Regions from separate parts of the Peribacillus sp. YIM B13481 genome, predicted to be linked through region 2. Evidence: riboswitches for the same ligand, from Rfam matches in the RefSeq annotation. Region 2 holds a riboswitch; each other region holds the start of a gene.
What was found. A riboswitch is a leader RNA that binds a small molecule or an ion and turns the genes downstream of it on or off. The one in region 2 is predicted to bind cyclic di-AMP.
Positions count from the first base shown of each region.

Region 1: another riboswitch for cyclic di-AMP. It lies ahead of ACFX4X_RS24145 (APC family permease); the one in region 2 lies ahead of ACFX4X_RS16905 (TrkH family potassium uptake protein).
Region 3: another riboswitch for cyclic di-AMP. It lies ahead of ACFX4X_RS18025 (APC family permease); the one in region 2 lies ahead of ACFX4X_RS16905 (TrkH family potassium uptake protein).
Region 4: another riboswitch for cyclic di-AMP. It lies ahead of ACFX4X_RS04645 (hypothetical protein); the one in region 2 lies ahead of ACFX4X_RS16905 (TrkH family potassium uptake protein).

Region 1 covers NZ_JBHZPE010000083.1:6,488-11,163, forward strand. The annotation lists gene ACFX4X_RS24130 (YhgE/Pip family protein) at 1-1,198, opposite strand, end outside; gene ACFX4X_RS24135 (hypothetical protein) at 1,552-1,833, shown strand; gene ACFX4X_RS24140 (bacitracin ABC transporter ATP-binding protein) at 2,305-2,427, opposite strand; cyclic di-AMP (ydaO/yuaA leader) riboswitch at 2,575-2,719, shown strand; gene ACFX4X_RS24145 (APC family permease) at 2,877-4,676, shown strand, end outside.
Region 2 covers NZ_JBHZPE010000031.1:16,750-21,425, forward strand. The annotation lists gene ACFX4X_RS16895 (DUF2283 domain-containing protein) at 20-424, shown strand; gene ACFX4X_RS16900 (potassium channel family protein) at 474-1,130, opposite strand; gene ACFX4X_RS16905 (TrkH family potassium uptake protein) at 1,154-2,491, opposite strand; cyclic di-AMP (ydaO/yuaA leader) riboswitch at 2,662-2,804, opposite strand; gene ACFX4X_RS16910 (hypothetical protein) at 3,137-3,328, shown strand; gene ACFX4X_RS16915 (MFS transporter) at 3,462-4,046, shown strand; gene ACFX4X_RS16920 (TetR/AcrR family transcriptional regulator) at 4,115-4,676, opposite strand, start outside.
Region 3 covers NZ_JBHZPE010000035.1:36,929-41,604, reverse strand. The annotation lists gene ACFX4X_RS18025 (APC family permease) at 35-1,861, opposite strand; cyclic di-AMP (ydaO/yuaA leader) riboswitch at 1,998-2,141, opposite strand; gene ACFX4X_RS18020 (GtrA family protein) at 2,552-3,007, opposite strand; gene ACFX4X_RS18015 (glycosyltransferase family 2 protein) at 2,967-3,989, opposite strand; gene ACFX4X_RS18010 (DUF6044 family protein) at 4,005-4,676, opposite strand, start outside.
Region 4 covers NZ_JBHZPE010000004.1:97,894-102,569, reverse strand. The annotation lists gene ACFX4X_RS04665 (NAD(P)H-dependent oxidoreductase) at 1-81, shown strand, start outside; gene ACFX4X_RS04660 (peptidoglycan-binding domain-containing protein) at 515-1,000, opposite strand; partial or broken gene ACFX4X_RS04655 (amino acid permease) at 1,191-1,514, shown strand; gene ACFX4X_RS04650 (Na-translocating system protein MpsC family protein) at 1,594-1,950, opposite strand; cyclic di-AMP (ydaO/yuaA leader) riboswitch at 2,193-2,334, shown strand; gene ACFX4X_RS04645 (hypothetical protein) at 2,726-3,094, shown strand; gene ACFX4X_RS04640 (potassium-transporting ATPase subunit F) at 3,286-3,360, shown strand; gene kdpA (potassium-transporting ATPase subunit KdpA) at 3,386-4,676, shown strand, end outside.

The sequences.
Region 1 (4,676 bases), on a different contig from region 2:
GTCCTTTTGCAAACAGATCAAGTTGACTCTGCACTTGCTGTGAATTTTGTGAAACGGTTAACATCGTAGACTCGAATTCCGTAATTTCTTGTTTTAAATCATCTGCAGTGGAAAGAGACATGAAAGTATCCAAATTCAAAAGCAACTGTTGTTTTTCTTCCTCAGAAAGACTTTTGCTTTTAAGGATAATCCTTTTTTGTTCTTTAACTAGTTGGTTCTGCCCTTGAAGGATTTGTTGTAAGGAGTTCAGTTGACTAATCATTTCAGGCTGTCTTTCATATATATCCCCCAACGCGATTAATAGTGGGTCAACTTTGTCTTGAATTTCAATTGTACCTTGGTGTGCCTGCTGTAGGTTTCTTTTAAGATCATTAGCTCCTTGTTCTAATTGTTTAGAACCTTTGGCGAGATTTTCACCAGTTTTGTTAAGGACACCCAAGCCATTTTCTAAATTATCCATACCACTATTAAGTGTTTGAACCCCGTTAGACAATTGACCAATTTCCGTTTGAAATTGTTGAGTTCCATTGCGTAAACTTTGTGTACCATCTTTAAATAAGACGGTACCAGCAGCTAAACTCTGCAAATGGTCTTGTAGTGTTTTGGAGGAATTTGTAATTTTGTTGGCAGCCTGGTCTATTTTATTCGCTCCTTCAGCTGCTTTTTGTAAATGCTCGCCTACTTCATTTAAACTATTAAATAATGTGACTGCATATTGTTTTGTGATAGAATTTGATATTTTCTCATTGATTTTACTAATTCCAGAGGTTGCTATCTTTGATGCAGTATAGTTTTTCCCCGGATTTGTGTAATATCTCAGGCCCATTTTACTAGGATGTTTATCTAACAAGGTAGCTCCATTTTTAGAGAAATCATTTGGAATTTCGACTACCATGTAAAAATCTTCATTTTTTAATCCTTTAAACGCTTCTTTACTATTGGTAAATTTCCATTTAAACGAGTGATTCTGTTTCAAATCATGAACCAAATCTTTTCCTAACTGTAAATTCTGCCCAGAAAATTTTGATCCCAGATCTTCATTTACTACTGCAATTGGAAGATCTCCAGTTTTAGAATAAGGATTTCTAAAAGCGGATAGAAAAATGCTGCTATAGAGCAACGGTACAAAAAGAATGACTATCAATGTTAACCCAGTTTTGCGATGGCTGAAAATATTTTTCCACTCGCCTCTTATCATATTCAATTATATTATCCCCCATTGTTTCTAGTACTAAATATATTTTGTAGGACCCTAATTTCATAGCTAATTTTACTATAAGATGTCCTTGGGTGTTAGACTTCATTTTTCCATTTTTAATAATTTTTTTAATTCGCCCAATTCACCGTCTGGAAACGATTAGCCCACGTTTACATGTTCCGGAAGCTGCTCATTATGTATATGATTTTACCGTGAACTTAAATTCAAGGGTGATGAAATCCTGCGATTCAGCGAGTATTGGTGAGAAAGTCGTATAAACTGAGGGAGTTGAAGAAGGATTTTGTTTTTACGTTAAACTGTATACAGTTTAACGGTTTTAGGAGGTGAAAATGATGAAACGTGCGATAGGAATTTTTCTTACTCTTTCATCTTTACTAACATACTTAATAGTAGACATGCTTTATGACCCTGTTAAGAATACAATAACAACAACAGATATGAATTCAGGAGTTACAACAGTAACAGTACATTATCAATATCCTTTGATGTTTTGGGTAATTTGTGTCATTTTAATAATTACTTTTATTCTTGGGATTTACTTTATTCTAGCAAAGGAAAAGCAATATGAGGAATGTCCACTCTGTGATACTCCAGAATATACTAGAAATAAGTGAATCGAACTCCCATGAAAATTAAAAAAGCACAAAATCCAGAAAAAACCACAATAAAATAGACCCAGTAAAAACGCTTTTAAAAAAAAGGCTGAGCCTTATGAGTGATCTGATTGAGTTTGGTAAATCGTTAAACAAAAACCTCCAATTATAGCAAATTAAGTAGAGGCTAGCGCGACGACCAAAAAAGGATTAATCTCCCATGAGTGCTACCCATAAAGGGCGCGACAGTCGGTGGTACACCGTGGTCATCGGAGTCAGACTAACGGATGGGCTCAAAGGTACCATAGTTCAAAGACCTTCTTCGCCAGCCATTAAAACATTATCGACATAGAGACCAATTTTCATTCTCTGTGGTGAAGCGCTGATTTTTGCGCTTCATGAATGGCTAACGGGGCAGTTTAATGAAAAAGTGAGGACATACACAATGGTATGAGTTCAATATCTAAAGGTACTTTCTTGTGGACTTATATTCTAATCATTGTTTATGGGTTCTGCAATTTGTTCTTTTGTGGGACCTCCATATTGCTGGTTAATGTCTTTAGCTAACTCATCTAAAAATTCATCAGATAAAAAGGGACTATTATCTTTGAACATGTAAATCCTCCTTTCGTGTTAGAAATCAAAAATACTAAAGCATGAACTAATATGTACTACTAACATTTCCGTTATCCTCGGTTTTAATCTTTTACATAAAATTCATTTACATTCTCTGAACACAGGAGTATTATAATCACAGTTCAAATTTCTAAATCGCTGAAACCATTAGGTACGGGGGAACCATTTTTGTGGGTTGTTACTTAACCCAAGGGGTGAATCCTTTCAAGGTAGGGCTACTCAAAGGTCCGAATCCGACAGCTAACCTCGTAAGCGTTAAATGAGAAGGAAGGTGGAACTTGTGACACACGAAAAGTGATGTGCCTACAGGTCTATTAAATATGACTTGTAGGCACTTTTTTATGCATGTAAAATTATTTCTTTTTTGAGTAATTACTATTGATAAGGGTAAAAATTAACCAATAGATATATTAGGCGGTGCGTGATTAATGATTCCATTCATAAAAAGGCTTTTAATTGGACGACCTTTGAAATCCAATGAATTAGGAGAACAGAAACTTAACAAAACGAAAGCATTAGCAATCCTTTCTTCTGATGCTCTATCATCAGTGGCATATGGTCCTGAACAAATTTTGATAGTATTGATTACGTTAGGTGCAGCAGCATTTTGGTATTCAATTCCTATCGCAGTTGGTGTATTAATTCTTTTAACAGCTCTCATATTGTCTTATAGGCAAATCATCTTTGCTTATCCTCATGGCGGTGGAGCGTATGTGGTTTCAAAGAGCAATTTAGGTGTAAATTCAGGCTTAATAGCTGGAGGATCCCTATTGGTAGACTACATACTAACTGTTGCTGTAAGTGTGTCTGCTGGGACCGATGCTTTAACATCTGCCTTTCCCACTTTACATAACTATAATGTGGTAATTGCCATTGTATTTGTAATTCTTATTACAATTTTGAATTTAAGAGGAGTAACGGAGTCTGCTTCAATTTTAGCCTACCCCGTTTACTTATTCGTTTTTGCGTTGTTTATATTAATTGGTGTGGGTATTTATAATATTCTAACTGGAGGAGTTTCTCCTGAATTACACACCCCAATAGGTACACCTGTGGCGGGAATCAGTTTGTTTATTCTTTTAAGGGCGTTTGCTTCAGGAAGTTCGGCTTTAACAGGGGTTGAAGCCATATCGAATGCTATTCCTAACTTTAAAGACCCAGCTCCAAATAATGCGGCTAAAACATTAATGGCAATGGGAACCTTGCTTGCCATACTGTTTTCAGGAATCGTATTTTTAGCCTATTATTATGGCATTTCTCCAAGTGGAGAGGTAACCGTTGTTTCCCAAATTGCCGAAGAAACTTTCGGACGGAATTTCATGTACTTCTTTATTCAAGGAACTACAGCATTGATATTAATCCTTGCTGCGAACACTGGTTATTCGGCTTTCCCGTTGTTGGCAGTGAATCTTGCAAAGGATAAGTTTATTCCAAGGATGTTTCTAGTTAGAGGGGACCGATTAGGATATTCAAATGGCATCATCATCCTTGGTATTGCTTCAATACTTTTAATTGTTGCTTTTCAGGCAGAAACAGAGCATCTAATCCCACTTTATGCAGTTGGAGTTTTTATTCCATTTACATTGTCCCAAACAGGAATGATGGCTAAATGGATTCGTGAGAAGCCTCAGGGGTGGCTTCCAAAACTAATAGTTAATACGATTGGTGCTGTTATTAGTTTCACGGTCACAATGATGTTCTTTTTAACAAAATTCTCACAGGTTTGGTCAATCCTAATTTTTCTACCTATCATTGTCCTTCTCTTCCATCGAATTAAAAAGCATTATGAAGCTGTTGGAGACCAACTTAGGCTTACAACTTGTGAACCATCTGTGACCATTGACGGTAATGTTATGATAGTGCCTGTTGCTGGCATGACTCATGTTGTAGAGAATACCTTAAATTATGCTAAATCTCTTTCTCCTGAACAAATTATTGCTGTGTATGTTGCATTTGAAAGAGAAGACGAGAAGAAGTTTGAAGAACAATGGAAGAAATGGCAACCTGATGTAAGACTGGTGACACTGCACTCTCATTACAGAAGTATCATCAACCCACTTACCAAATTTGTTGATACTGTAGAGCATAAAGCAAGGGAAGGGAATTATCGGGTAACGGTTGTCATTCCACAATTTATTCCTAAAAAAGGCTGGCACAATATTCTTCACAATCAATCAAGTTTTCTTATTAAGGCCTTCTTACTGTATCGGAGAAACGTGGTAGTAACA
Region 2 (4,676 bases):
AGAAAAGGGAGGTGGAACTATGGAAAGGCATATGACATTTGATGATGATGCGGGTATGGGCTATATCTATTTAGCCGAACCATTGAAGCACACCATTACAAAAACGGACGAGCTCCCGCTTAACGAGGATATCATTCTGGATTTCGGCAAAGGCATTCCAATCATAGGAATTGAATTGGAAGGTAAAACAGCCTTGAAAATTAAAGGTCTGGCTGATGAGATGCCTACATTCACAATAGGAATTACAGCTGATGGTGAAAGCTATTATTCCTTAAGATTGAATGATGTACTTGTAAAACGGTCAGTTACTCATCCTGATGCCAAGAAAATAGTGTTTCTCTTTTCAGATCCTGACTGCAGGGAATTTATAGGAATCGATATATATGACACGAAGTCCTATGATGAATCATTCTTAATCGGCTGATTTTAGTTCATCTTCATACAGCCAGAACCGGAAACGAGAAGGGGATCCATTATTCAATATTTGCAAAGACGGCTAGATCTTCTTTATTGCCAACTACTAAAAGCATATCTTTTTCATGGATATCCTGATCGGGTGATGGTGCTATGATAATTTCCCCATTACTCACGATGGCAATGACGCTGATATTATATTTTGCGCGTAAATCCAGCTCCCTGAGGCTTTTTCCCTTCATGCTCATGGGGACTATGATTTCCTCGATATTGTATTCTTTAGAGAGTTCAATATAGTTCAGCATGTTAGGGGACAGAAGCTGGTTCGCGACCCGTTCCCCCATATCCCTCTCAGGATAGATGACCCAGTCGGCACCAACTTTTTTGAGCACCTGACCGTGATTTTTATTAAGGGCCTTGGCAATCACCTTTTTGACCCCAAGCTCTTTTAAAAGCAAGGTAGTTAAAATGCTTGATTGCATATCAATTCCGATGGCTACGATGACACAATCGAAGTTGCGGATTCCAATGGATTTCAATGTCTCTTCTTCAGTCGTATCCGCAATGACTGCATGGGTAACGCTCAGTTCCGCATTCTCGACTCTTTCCCCGCTGATATCAATACCCAATACCTCTTGGCCAGCCGAATATAATCTATGGGCCACACTGGTTCCGAATCTGCCTAAACCAATCACGGCATATTGTCTTTTTCCCATCTTTTACACTCCTTCATTTATGTTTAACCAATCATGATTTTCCCTTTTGGACGTCGGAACGGATCTGGTTTGCGCCTCATAGCGATGGCAAAGGCCAAAGTCAAAGGACCCACACGGCCTGCAAACATTGTGAAAATGATGAGCATCCGGCCAACCGGTGATAATTCGGGGGTCAAACCCATTGAAAGTCCCACGGTGGCAAATGCTGAAGTGGCTTCAAATAAAATCATCAAGAAGTCACTTCCGCTTTCAGTGATGGTCAGCAGAATGGAGATGATTGAAACCATGAATACGCCAATGAATGTAACGGATAATGCTTTAAAGATCGTTTCACTCACAATGCGGTGCCGGAATAATACCACATCACCCTTTCCTTTAATCTGTGACCAGACCGTTCCGATAAGCGTCGCAAATGTGGTTGTTTTAATCCCGCCGCCAGTCGATCCGGGTGAAGCCCCAACGAACATCAAGAAAATGATGAGCAGTATTGTGGGTTGAGTCAAATCAGGGATATTCAGCGTATTGGAGCCGGCCGTCCTTGGTGAAACCGATTGAAATAGAGACGATAACGTTTTACCCATGAAAGATAAAGGCTGCAATGTCTTGGCATTACCGAACTCGAATAAAAAGATTAAAATTGCGCCGGCGATTGTAAGTGTCAGGCTAGTCATCAGAACAACCTTCGTATGTAAAGATAAACGATGGGTATCACGATATTCGTATAGTTCATTCATCACGATAAAACCTATTCCGCCAAACGTGATCAGGAAGGCGACCGTAAGGGTTACGAATGGATCCGATACATAAGGGGTCAAACTCTTGAATTCTCCCATTAAATCAAAACCGGCATTATTGAAATTCGATATGGAATGAAAAACCCCGTAATAGATCGCTTTGCCGATTGGCATGTCAAAAGAAAAGCGAATCGATAAGATAAGGGCACCCAAGCCTTCAATGATGGCCGTGAAAATTAAAAGCCGTTTTACTAACTTGACTATACCTGCCATGGAAAGATTATTTAAGGACTCCTGCAAGAGTAACCTGCCTTTTAAAGAAATCCTTTTGCCTAAAAGGAAAAAGAAAAACGTCGCAAATGACATGAATCCTAAGCCGCCTATCTGAATCAGTGTTAAGATGACCAATTCACCAAAAGTGGTGAAGGTCGTTCCCGTATCCACTACGACTAGTCCTGTTACACATGTAGCGGAGGTTGAGGTGAATAAAGCATCCAGAAAAGCAAGGCCGTTCCCATTTTCAGTGGAAATCGGCAGGGTCAGCAAATAGGCCCCAATAAGTATCAGGGTGGCAAAGCCGAGTACAAGGATTTTTGGCGGATCCAATAAATTTTTTGCTTTTATCAATTGATCATCCCTACCTAAAAATGACATGTGTAAAACTGTATGAATATCTTAACCATCAATCCTTTTATCAAATCCTTTTTTAGCATAATAAAAAGACCTGCGTAATCATCGAACAGCTATTTTGTCACAAAAAGCGTGCAAAAAAAAGCTCCCGAAATAGGCGGTCTTATGACCTCCTTCGCTTTAGCCGACGAAGTTAGCTGGCGGGTAGGATGGCGAAAGAGCTGATCTCATCCCTTCTGCATGGCAGAATTAACCCCAAATGATTGGGTCCTCCGTACTCAATTCCTTTGAGTTTTGGCCGAAATGTATTAAATTGATAAACGTATTCTACTCCCAACATTTAGCAGTTGTAAACCCCTAAATTGTAAAAAAATATTTCTTTAATAAAACTGAAAATTTACGTTTTATTTACATTGATAAAACGTATTGACAAATATTAGTTAGCACATTATGATAGGTTCGATTAATCCGATTATGATAACAGTTTCGGTGTACTTGATTCAACACTTTCTAGCTGAACAGGTCATTGCCAATCAATGTTATTAATATATATAAATTATTTTTCTTTTGAAAAGCATAAAGAAAAAGTCATTGCATTCGTATTTAAAGGTTTCAGACATTTTATAAAAAAGGCGGGCAATTATGGAGAAGACGTTCAATAGATATGTTATTAACGCTACAGGCAAGGGTGGCCAGACATATTTAACACAATGCCAGGATAAAGATGCACTAAGGAAATGGATAGCCGATCATGAGGACCAAATCATAATGAATGAGTTAAGGATAACGGATAAGAAAAAGAATCCGTTTTTAAAATTGTTTTCCCTAAAGTAAATCAACTGAATCCAAACATTCATTTAACGGTATTCAATTATGTCATTCCTGTGTCTTATTCGGGAACGCTGAGCGAAAAATTCCTATCTTGTTTTGCTTTCAAACTCATTTAATTTTGAATGAGTTTTTTGTTTTGAAAATTATGCTTATTTATTTCTTATTCAGCTGCATGGTGGTGATGGAAACGGCCATCGATTCCCAAGAAGCAGCGTTTGCCAAGGCCATACTCCTTTTGTCGGACAGCGATTACGGATTCCTTGTAAGCATCGCCGGAGCAGGTATCATTGCGGGTGCTATAGTCAATGCCGTATTCATCAGTAAAGTGATTGGTCTTGGATCTTTGTTTGTCTCGATAGGTTATATGGCCTATGCCTTTTCGAATTCCTTTTCAATGGCCGCCATCGGTTTTTTCATCATTGCCCTCTCATTGGCGTTTGCCAACACAGGCTTTCAAACCTTTTATCAAAATAATATTCCCGTGGAAATCATGGGCAGGGTCGGAAGTGTTTTTGGCTTGTTAGAAGCTTTATTGATCATCATCACTACCGCAATTGTTGGTGTTTCAGTTCATTTCATTTCGATTCGGTTCGTGGTGATTTCAGGTTCAATGATCATGTTTGCTATATCCATTTTATTGTCCATGCTTAGTATGAAGGCCTCGAAGAGCAGGTATTATCAGGTTGGAAGGGGAGAGGTCAAAGCGGGGGAAAAGATGTAAGTTTAAAGGGGGATTATCCCATTTTATTATCCTAAAGGCATGTAAATGGAACATGCCTTTATAAAAATTCATTGAATGAATGTCCGTAATTGGCTGATGAAGTTCAGGATTTGAAAATGAATTTTCGCCATTTCTTCCGCCGTTTGCTCTTCGCAATTCTCCAGCCACTCCTGTATAACGCCTAAAATCGCAGATGTCATGAAGGCGTGCATATACATGCGGAATGCTTCATCTTTAGCTGCTGGATGCTGGCTGATCAAACGCTCCAATAGTACTTCACCGAACACAAGCTTTATTTTTTTTGCAAAAGAAGGATCTCCCTTATCTCCAAGAATGGCCCTTAATGCGTGCGCATGTTCACTGATGAATTGAAAAATTGCTACGAAAGGCGGGTAAAGTTGTTGTTGATGGAGGGCCAAAAAAGCCTCTTTCGGCAAAATGGCAGTAATTCGAGTTTGAAGTTCATTTAACAATTCCTGCTGTAAGTGATCCATCAATTCATATTTATCTGTGTAATGCAAATAGAATGTGCCCCGATTAATGTTGGCGCGCTCTGCAATTTTCTTCACTGAGACATGTGGGAACCCCTCTGTTTCAACGAGTGCAATAAAATGATGTTGTATCTGCTTT
Region 3 (4,676 bases), on a different contig from region 2:
ATGTAGGTTTGCTTCTTTTCTTAGATGATGGAACTTACTTCTTCAAATGATAGGGAACTGTCGCAACAACTACATTTCTTCTATAAAGCAAGTAGGCCTTAATCAGTAAACTTGATTGGTTATGAAGAATATTGTGCCAGCCTTTCTTCGGAATAAATTGCGGGATTATTACCGTAACTTTATAGTTGGATTCACTCGCTTTATGTTCAACTGTATCCACGAATTTAGTTAATGGCTGTATGATACTCCTGTAATAAGAGTTTAGTGTGACGAGTCTAACATCTGGCTGCCACTTTTTCCACTTTTCTTCAAATTTCTTTTCATCTTCTCTTTCAAAAGCAACATAAACGGCAATGACCTGATGTGCTGATAGAGATTTAGCATAATTTAAAGAGTTCTCAACCACATGAGTTATACCGGCCACAGGCACAATAATGATATTCCCTTCTATTGGCAAGATGGGCTCACAAGTTGTAATCCTTAGCTGGTCTCCGACTGCTTCATAATGCTTCCTAATTCGATGAAAAATTAAAATGATGATAGGTAAAAAAATCAAAACAGGCCAAACCTGAGTAAATTTGGTTAAAAAGAATATCATCGTGACGATAAAACTAATAGTGGCACCAATTGAATTAATGGTTAATTTCATGATCCAGCCTTTTGGCTTTTCGCGTATCCATTTGACAATCATCCCGGTCTGGGAAAACGTAAATGGAATAAATACCCCTACCGCATAAAGTGGAATAAGATTTTCTGTATGTCCCCCAAATGCGACTATTAAGATGATGGATGCAAGTCCTAGTATGATAATTCCATTGGAATATCCTAATCGGTCCCCTCTAATCGTAAACGCCCTTGGTATGAATTTATCTTTTGCAAGATTCACCGCAAGCAAGGGGAAAGCGGAATAGCCAGTATTGGCAGCAAGAATCAAGATCAATGCAGTCGTACCTTGAATGAAGAAATACATGAAATTCCGACCAAAGATCTCTTCAGCAATCTGCGAGACGACCGTTACCTCTGCGCTAGGAACAATGCTTAAATAGTAGGCTAAGAATACGATTCCCGTAAATAATACAGCCAGTAAGGAACCCATAGCTATTAAAGTTTTTGCAGCATTATTCGGAGCTGGGTCTTTAAAGTTCGGAATCGCATTGGAAATCGCTTCGACTCCTGTCAATGCGGAACTTCCTGATGCAAATGCTCTTAGCAGTATGAATAAACTGATGCCCGCTACTGGAGTCCCGATTGGCGCGTGTAATTCCGGTGAGACTCCTCCTGTCAGGATTTTGTAAATTCCTACACCAATCAAGATGAACAATGCTAAAACGAATAGATACACCGGATAGGCCAAAACAGAGGCCGACTCCGTAACCCCTCTTAGATTAAGGATGGTAAGCAGAAATACAAAAACGATGGCTATGCCTACATTATATGCATGAAGGCCGGGAAAGGCGGACGTGATAGCATCCGTACCTGCAGAAACACTTACAGCTACAGTTAAAATATAATCGACCAATAAGGATCCTCCAGCTATCAACCCTGGATTGATACCTAAATTGTTTTTTGAAACCACATAGGCTCCCCCGCCATGAGGATAAGCAAAAATGATTTGTCTATAGGACAAGATCAATGCAGCCAACAGTAACAATACTCCGATGGCGATGGGTATGGAATACCAGAATGCCGCAGCACCGACCGTGATCAGAACGATTAATATTTGCTCCGGTCCATAAGCAACCGAAGACAAAGCATCAGAAGATAATATCGCCAAAGCCTTGGTTTTGTTAAGCTTTTGATCACCTAGTGCATTTGATTTTAAAGGTCTCCCGATCAAAAACCTCTTTATAGAAGATAACATCAAGAATTCACCACCATTTTTAAGTTATAAGTTTATGTTACCCAGCTATAGAAAAAACAAAAAAAATGGAAAAATGCCCACAAGTCATAACTAAATAGACCTGTAGACATCCACTTTTTTGTCTAACAAGCTCCACCTTCCCTCTCATATAACGCTTACGAGGTTAGCTGTCGGATTCGGACCTAAGAGTAGCCCTACCTTGAAAGGATTCACCCCTTGGATTGTTAAAATAATCCCATACCGGACCCCCCGTACCATAAGGTTTAAGCGATTTAGAAATACGAAACTGTTGATTATCATACTCCCGTGAAATGGAAAAGTAAATGAAAATTTTGCACAGTAAAATAATAATTTATTTTAAGTGAGGCTTTGTTCTGACGTATATAACATAAGTCATCCAAGTGCATGATTCGAAGGTAGGAAAAAGGTGAATAACTTGTTAAAAAAGAGAAACTTCCCAATCAATTTTTAAGAAATGAAAGAACAAAAACGGTGGGTCCTTAAAAGGGAAAATTACCGAATTACGAAACTGTTTAAATCTCTAATTTATTAACGGTTCACCTTTCTTATTAAAAGGATCTGCCCCCGCTTGGATAGGTTTGCAATATATAAACTCCACGCTGAAAATCAAAAATTCGCTTCTTGAAATCCACTTTGATTTCCATCCAAAGGGGCATTCTTTGATTCTAATCAGTTCCTTCCTTCTTGAATTGTTCCCAAATTGCTTTTTTTAAAGACAAAGTATTTCTGGCCAATATAGTTCAGTACTGTATAAAAGATTGTTCCGATAAGTACAGCCACATTTTGCTGAATGGAAAAATGAACGGATGCTTCCAAGGATCCTGCAATGGCTTGTCCTAAAGAATAAGCCGCGGAATAACAAATCAGGATGACGCAAAAGAAACGGGCAACCCCTCTCCGCCAATCTATATCGCTTCTAAAAGTAAAAGTCCTGTTCAACAGAAAACTCGTTACTGCTCCCATACCATTGCCGAAAAAGGTAGAGATCCAGTAAGATAATTCAAGAACATTCATGAGAAAAAGCATGATGGAAAGTCCAACCCCTGTATTGACCATTCCAACCAATAAAAAGCGGATAAAGGAGTTAGTGTGTTTTAGATAGTTTTTCAATACTTGTCCGTTCATTATCTAGTTGCTCCCGTTTATTTAAATCGAGCGGATTAAATAAATCCAGATCCACAATATATTTAGGCCGGCGTTTGGATTCATTATAGATTTTACCGATATATTCCCCAATCAAGCCGACAGCAATCAACTGGAGTCCGCCGATCAACCAGATGGAGGTAATTAATGAGGTCCAACCAGTTTCGGTCTGCCCAAAAAACTTTAACCATAAAAAGTATGACCCAAAAAGTAAGCTAATGAAAAAGGAAAGACATCCTAGCCATAATACAAGCCGGATCGGTGTTACTGAAAAGGAAGTAATGCCATCAAGAGCAAAAGCAACCATCTTCTTAAATGGATATTTCGTTTCCCCTGCCAATCTTTCTTTGCGGTCATAATAAACAGAGTCCGTCTTAAACCCAATAAGCGGGACGATTCCCCGTAAAAAAAGATTCGTTTCTTCAAATCGTTCCAACTCCACGATCGCCCTTTTGCTCATTAGCCGGAAATCTGCATGATTATAGACAAGGTTGACCCCCATTTTGTTCATCATTTTATAAAAGCCAGTTGCAGATGTTCGTTTAAAAAATGAATCAAGGTCCCTTTTTTGGCGGACGCCATATACAATTTCACATCCTTCAGTGAATTTCCGAATGAATTCAGGGATGACTTGAATATCATCTTGTAAATCTGCATCAATTGAAATCACACAATCCGAGGCTTCCTTGGCTGTAAACAATCCGGCAAGGAGTGCATTTTGGTGGCCTGCATTCCGTGAAAGCTTTAGTCCACGAACATATTCATTGTTAATCGTTTCCTTATATATGATCTTCCATGTTTGATCTTTACTTCCATCATCAACCAATAGAATTTTACTTTGACCAGACACAACATTTTCTTCGACTAAACCCCTCACCAATCCACAAAGCTGGGAAATGGTATCCTGCAAAACACTTTCTTCGTTATAACAAGGTACAACAATCGTCACTATCGGTGAATTCACAATATCCCCCCCTTTTCAAATGACTCTGTATAAATGAATTTTCCAAACGGTCCCTTTCTTTGTGAAAATCCTATCCAGTTCCAACCCGTTTTCCTTCGCGTTGTTGATTGGTACGGCAGAAAATATATACTTGCCGCCTAATCCTTTAAACGCATCTACATTAATCTCCAAATTATCCAACTCTTTCTTCGAGCCTTTTTTGAACATATAATGCTTACCAAGCTCATCGGCAAATAGGTAACAACGTCCTCCCCATTCATCAAAGTAGATTCTGATGTTTTTATTCTTTGCCAATTCGTTTTCAATTATTTGACGAAATTGATGTTTGTATGTAAGCGGATAGAAATTGTTATAGCTATCGAGCGTGTAAAACCCATTAAATTGGGCGATAGCAGGATGTAGACCGATGCTTGCAACCCGATATTCTTCCTGTGGGAGGCCAATATGCTCTTCTATATCCTGAAAAAGGCTTTCTGCATAGAACTCTTTAAAAGATGGTTTTTTATTGTTAGTGATTTCTTCATTGAAACCCATTAAAACCATGATTTGAACGGCAATGAAGATTAAAAGGGTTTTCTTAGCAAATTCACTGTGTTCCCAGATGATTTTTATGGCGAGGGCAAACCCCAAGTAAATCACCATCGGCCTTAAAAAGTGAAATCTGGCAAAATTAAAAGTATCCAAGGT
Region 4 (4,676 bases), on a different contig from region 2:
AGTATTGGTTACCTTGATGAAGACTCATATAAAGGTATGTTAAAGAAAGTTGAAGATACAATTAATTCCCATTTCTCATGATCATATACAAATGTTGAAAAAAAGCCTGCTCACTACTGGGGAGTCTTGAAAGGTTTTGAACCACAGGTGCTTTATTAAAAGAAATTGCAGAGGCAGCTTTCTTTCTTTACAACAAAAGGGAAGCCCCCTCTTCAGAATGAGAAGAAGGGGCTTCCCTTTTGTGAAAAATTGCTTCATTAACCTTATGATCTCTTGTCTTAAGTAAAGGTTAATCTTATTTCCTTCAAATTAGGTTGGAGGAAAGCGCATAGTTCTGAATGAATAGAGCCGATGATTCTTTCGTAGGAATCATCGGCTTTTTACAATTAACCTGAAACTAATAGAAAGGAGAATTTTAAAAGAATTATCCCTCTCTCCTTCATTGACATCGCTTAGAAGCGGAGGACCTATCTTTTAGCCTCATTTAACTAATAAGGGCCTCCTACCTGAGTTTTTAATTCGCATACAGGCGATATTGGTCACTTAATGTATCTCCATTACCGTAAATATAGGCTTTTGAGCCTGATGTATAAGAAGAATCGTCGTACTTCCATTTGATTCTGAGACCCATGTACCCGCCTGCTCCATAGGTGTTCTCGCCATTCTTTTTAATATATTGCGAGAAACTGGTCCACGTCTTGGGGCCAACCACACCATCCACTATCAGATGGTTTTCTTTTTGATATTTCTTTACACCCGCTTCGGTTTTCGGCCCAAAAATCCCATCAACGTCAACCACTGCTGAATCAGTATAAAAACCCATGACATTGAGGATATACTGCATATTTTTGACTTCCACCCCATGAGTGTCCTTCCGCAAAATCGAGTTTTTATCCCAGCTTTGCGGGTGGTGAAATCCTCCGGCAGATGCTGAAGCAGTGGAAAAAGATATCCCCAGGACTATTGCTAATACTATCAAACAGGTAAGTAATTTCTTCAAAGCGCCATCTCCCTCTTTTTTATTTTCAATACACCTTACTAGTTCCCCTCAGATTTTATATTCCCCTTCCGACAAATGTCCTGTTTATTTTGAAACTGCTAAACAAACATAGTCACCAGTAGGACCACAAAATTGGATAAGTTGTACGAACAATAGAGAAAATCCTTAAAGCTTTAAAAGAAGATGCTAGCTCTTAATCATTGTGTTCAAAGGAGAAACAGATCATCTGATACCTTTTTACGCTGTTGGAGTATTTATCCCTTTTCCCTTATCCCAAACAGGAATGATGCTTAAATGGGTTAGAGAAAAACCTAAAGGTTGGATTCCAAAACTAATTATTAATTCAATTGGCGGGTTAATTAACTTTATCATCACAATGATGTTCTTTTTTTACTAAATTCCACAGGTTTTGTAGGTATTGGTATTTCTACCTATCATTATTTTAACCTTTCATCGAATTAGAAAGCACTATGAAGCTGTTGGCGATCTGTTGCGACTTACAACATGCGAGCCTTCTAACCTAAAATATATATATAAATTTTATAAAAATGATAATTCATGTAACTTAAACAGTATTATTTGATGGTTTCTAATTACCTCTCTAAATCTTTATCCAGTATAAAAACTTCAATTCTTTCACCTGTTTTAGTGCTAATATCACTATGGGAAGAAAGAACTTTACATCCAGTATGATCTTCAACTATTTTTTCGTAATCCTTAGTGTACATTTCACGAAGAAGCGAGCGCATTTTTTTTACAAGTTTTTTGCCGGAATTGTGACTGACAAGATGCTTTTCTTCCACAGTCAGGACCCCTTTAAAACGAGTAATCAACATGTCATTAATTATATATGTTTTTGCTTCCTGTGGTCCTCTGCCTATCAGATCACGCTGGAACTTAATAAATGCTGCACTTATTTCTGCTTCAAGTTTCTTTTTTGGATTTAACATAATGCCTCCATTTTATCTCGGGAATTTATGGGATTTATCATAATGCCCAACCTTAGTTATTGTCAATGTAAGTTTACAAACCTATAAAAAAATGTAATCACTAGAATTATTAAGTAAAGTTAGCTTTTGATGACTTATTCGGACTAAAATGACTTTATTTGGTCGATTTTGAATTAATATCGTGATTTTATGAGGTTTACAAACATTTAATGATGAGCGTAGAATAATCCACATAAATAACAATTTGATATCGGCCAAATCTCAAGAAATTGAGAACGGAGGACCCACTATTTTTGGGGTTAATTCTGCATTTGCAGAAGGGATGAGATACTCTTTCGCCATCCTACCCGTCAGCTAACTTCGTCGGCTAAAGCGAAGGAGGTCATAAGACCACCTTAATTCAGGAGGCTTTTTTTGTTATGTTTGTAGCAAGATAGCAACCTGTCATTTCCGTAGGTCTTTTTATTATGCCTATAAACGAAAAGGTGTCTTGGAAGACAGATCGCACAGAGAGCTGTAAAGCTTGCTGGGTGATAAGTAGACCAATGAGTACTTTTTCTCCAATTTTATATGTTTGCTTTGCAATTAATCCAATAACCGATGCGTGAATCGTATTTATTAACGCGGGGATATGGATAGCTACTGCATGGCTGCATACATGGGGAAAGAGTAAGCATTGGTCTATTTTTTTATGTTATCAACTGGCAGGCTTCTCTTCCCCAGAAAGAATGCAGATTGAAAATTAATAAGAGAAAGTACTAATGGGGTGGATTGTATGGGAAAAGTGCTGCTTGTTGGAAAAGGAAAATTATTTATATCTGTAAAGGAAAGTATAGGGGCCACCCACACGGATACAAGTAATGTAGAAACTGTAGACTATGATGAAGAATGGTTTAAGCCTACAAGAAACCTGAAGGAATGTGATGGAAAAATGGTTCATAAATCAGAGCAGGATAACTGTGTTTATCTATTCCCTAATTCTCTGTTTGATGGAATTAATCTTGTGAAAATATTTTCAGAGTTCAAATCTTATAGGTTTTTTGTTGTCACTCATGATCATCAATATTCTAGTCTATATAAAAAATGGGAGCTGATTTTGTCATCTTCAGTAAACCAGAATGTTACAGCTATAACTGGCTGCTAACAAGTGGAACCTAGTTTCTTTAAGAAACTCAAAGGGGGTGAGTACATTTTAGTTTGAAATTTTTATAGTTTGGAAGGAGAGACGTCAATGGATCTTATATCAGTTTCACTTACAGCTTTTTCATTCTTAACATTTTTTGGATTTATCCATTTTTGTAACAAAGTTATAGAAGAAAAAGGAGAGTAGAAACGATGTTTTTATTATTTATTGTTGGAGCACTTTCGTTGTATTTAATTCATGCTTTAATTTACCCGGAAAAATATTAATAGCTACAAAACGGAGGAAATGCAAATGGATTTTTTACAAATCGGTCTGGTATTGGCACTCGTCATTATCCTGGCAATACCACTGGCGAAATATTTAGCTAATGTTTATTCCCTTGAAACAACAAAACAAGATCGGATGTTTGGATGGTTAGAAAGGGGCATTTATAAATTATCTGGTATTAATACCGGTGATATGAACTGGAAGCAATATGTAAAGGCACTACTATTGAGTAATTTAGTCATGTTTATTATTTCGTACATGATCATTCGATTTCAAGGAATTTTACCGGGTAACCCAAGTAAGATAGACAACATGGATCCATTATTGGCATTCAATACTGCTGTAAGCTTCCTTACCAATACCAATTTACAGCACTACAGCGGGGAATCGGGACTTTCTTATTTATCGCAAATGGTCGTCATCATATTTTTGATGTTCACGACACCAGCTACCGGTCTTTCGTTATGTATGGCTTTTTTCAGAGGCCTGACCGGGCAGTTCAGTATGGGGAATTTTTATGTGGATTTAATTCGTTCCATCACCCGGGTACTACTGCCGTTATCTATCTTAATCGGTCTTGTCCTAGTATCTCAAGGGGTTCCGCAAACCCTTGATCCTACGGCCATTGCAACTACATTGGAAGGTGCGAAGCAGAATATTGCACGTGGGCCAGTAGCTGCGTTAGAGTCTATTAAACATTTAGGGACAAATGGCGGTGGATTTTTTGGTGTCAACTCGGCACATCCCTTTGAGAATCCTAATGGTTTCACCAATATATTAGAGATTTTATCAATGTTTCTGATACCTGTTGCCCTTCCATTAACGTTTGGATATATGGCAAAAAACAAGAAATTAGGTTGGATTCTTTTTTTAGCAATGGGATTAATGTTCCTTGTGTTCTTAGGTGTTACGTATTTCAGCGAACAAAATGGAAATCCAGCATTAGAGAGAATAGGGATTTCTCAAGAGAATGGAAGTATGGAAGGGAAGGAGGTGCGGTTTGGAATCGCACAGAGTGCCCTTTTTACAGCCGTTACGACAGCAGCTACTACAGGTACAGTCAATAATATGCATGATACGCTTACTCCACTTGGAGGATTAGTGCCATTGGCAGAAATGATGTTGAACTGTGTGTTTGGCGGTGATGGAGTAGGGACGGTCAATATTCTTATGTACGCAATAATGGCTGTATTCATTGCCGGGTTGATGGTTGGACGAACGCCGGAGTTTTTAGGTAAGAAAATTGAAGGTAGGGAAATGAAACTAATAGCGATTGCCATCCTTTTACATCCATTAATCATCTTAGTTCCGTCGG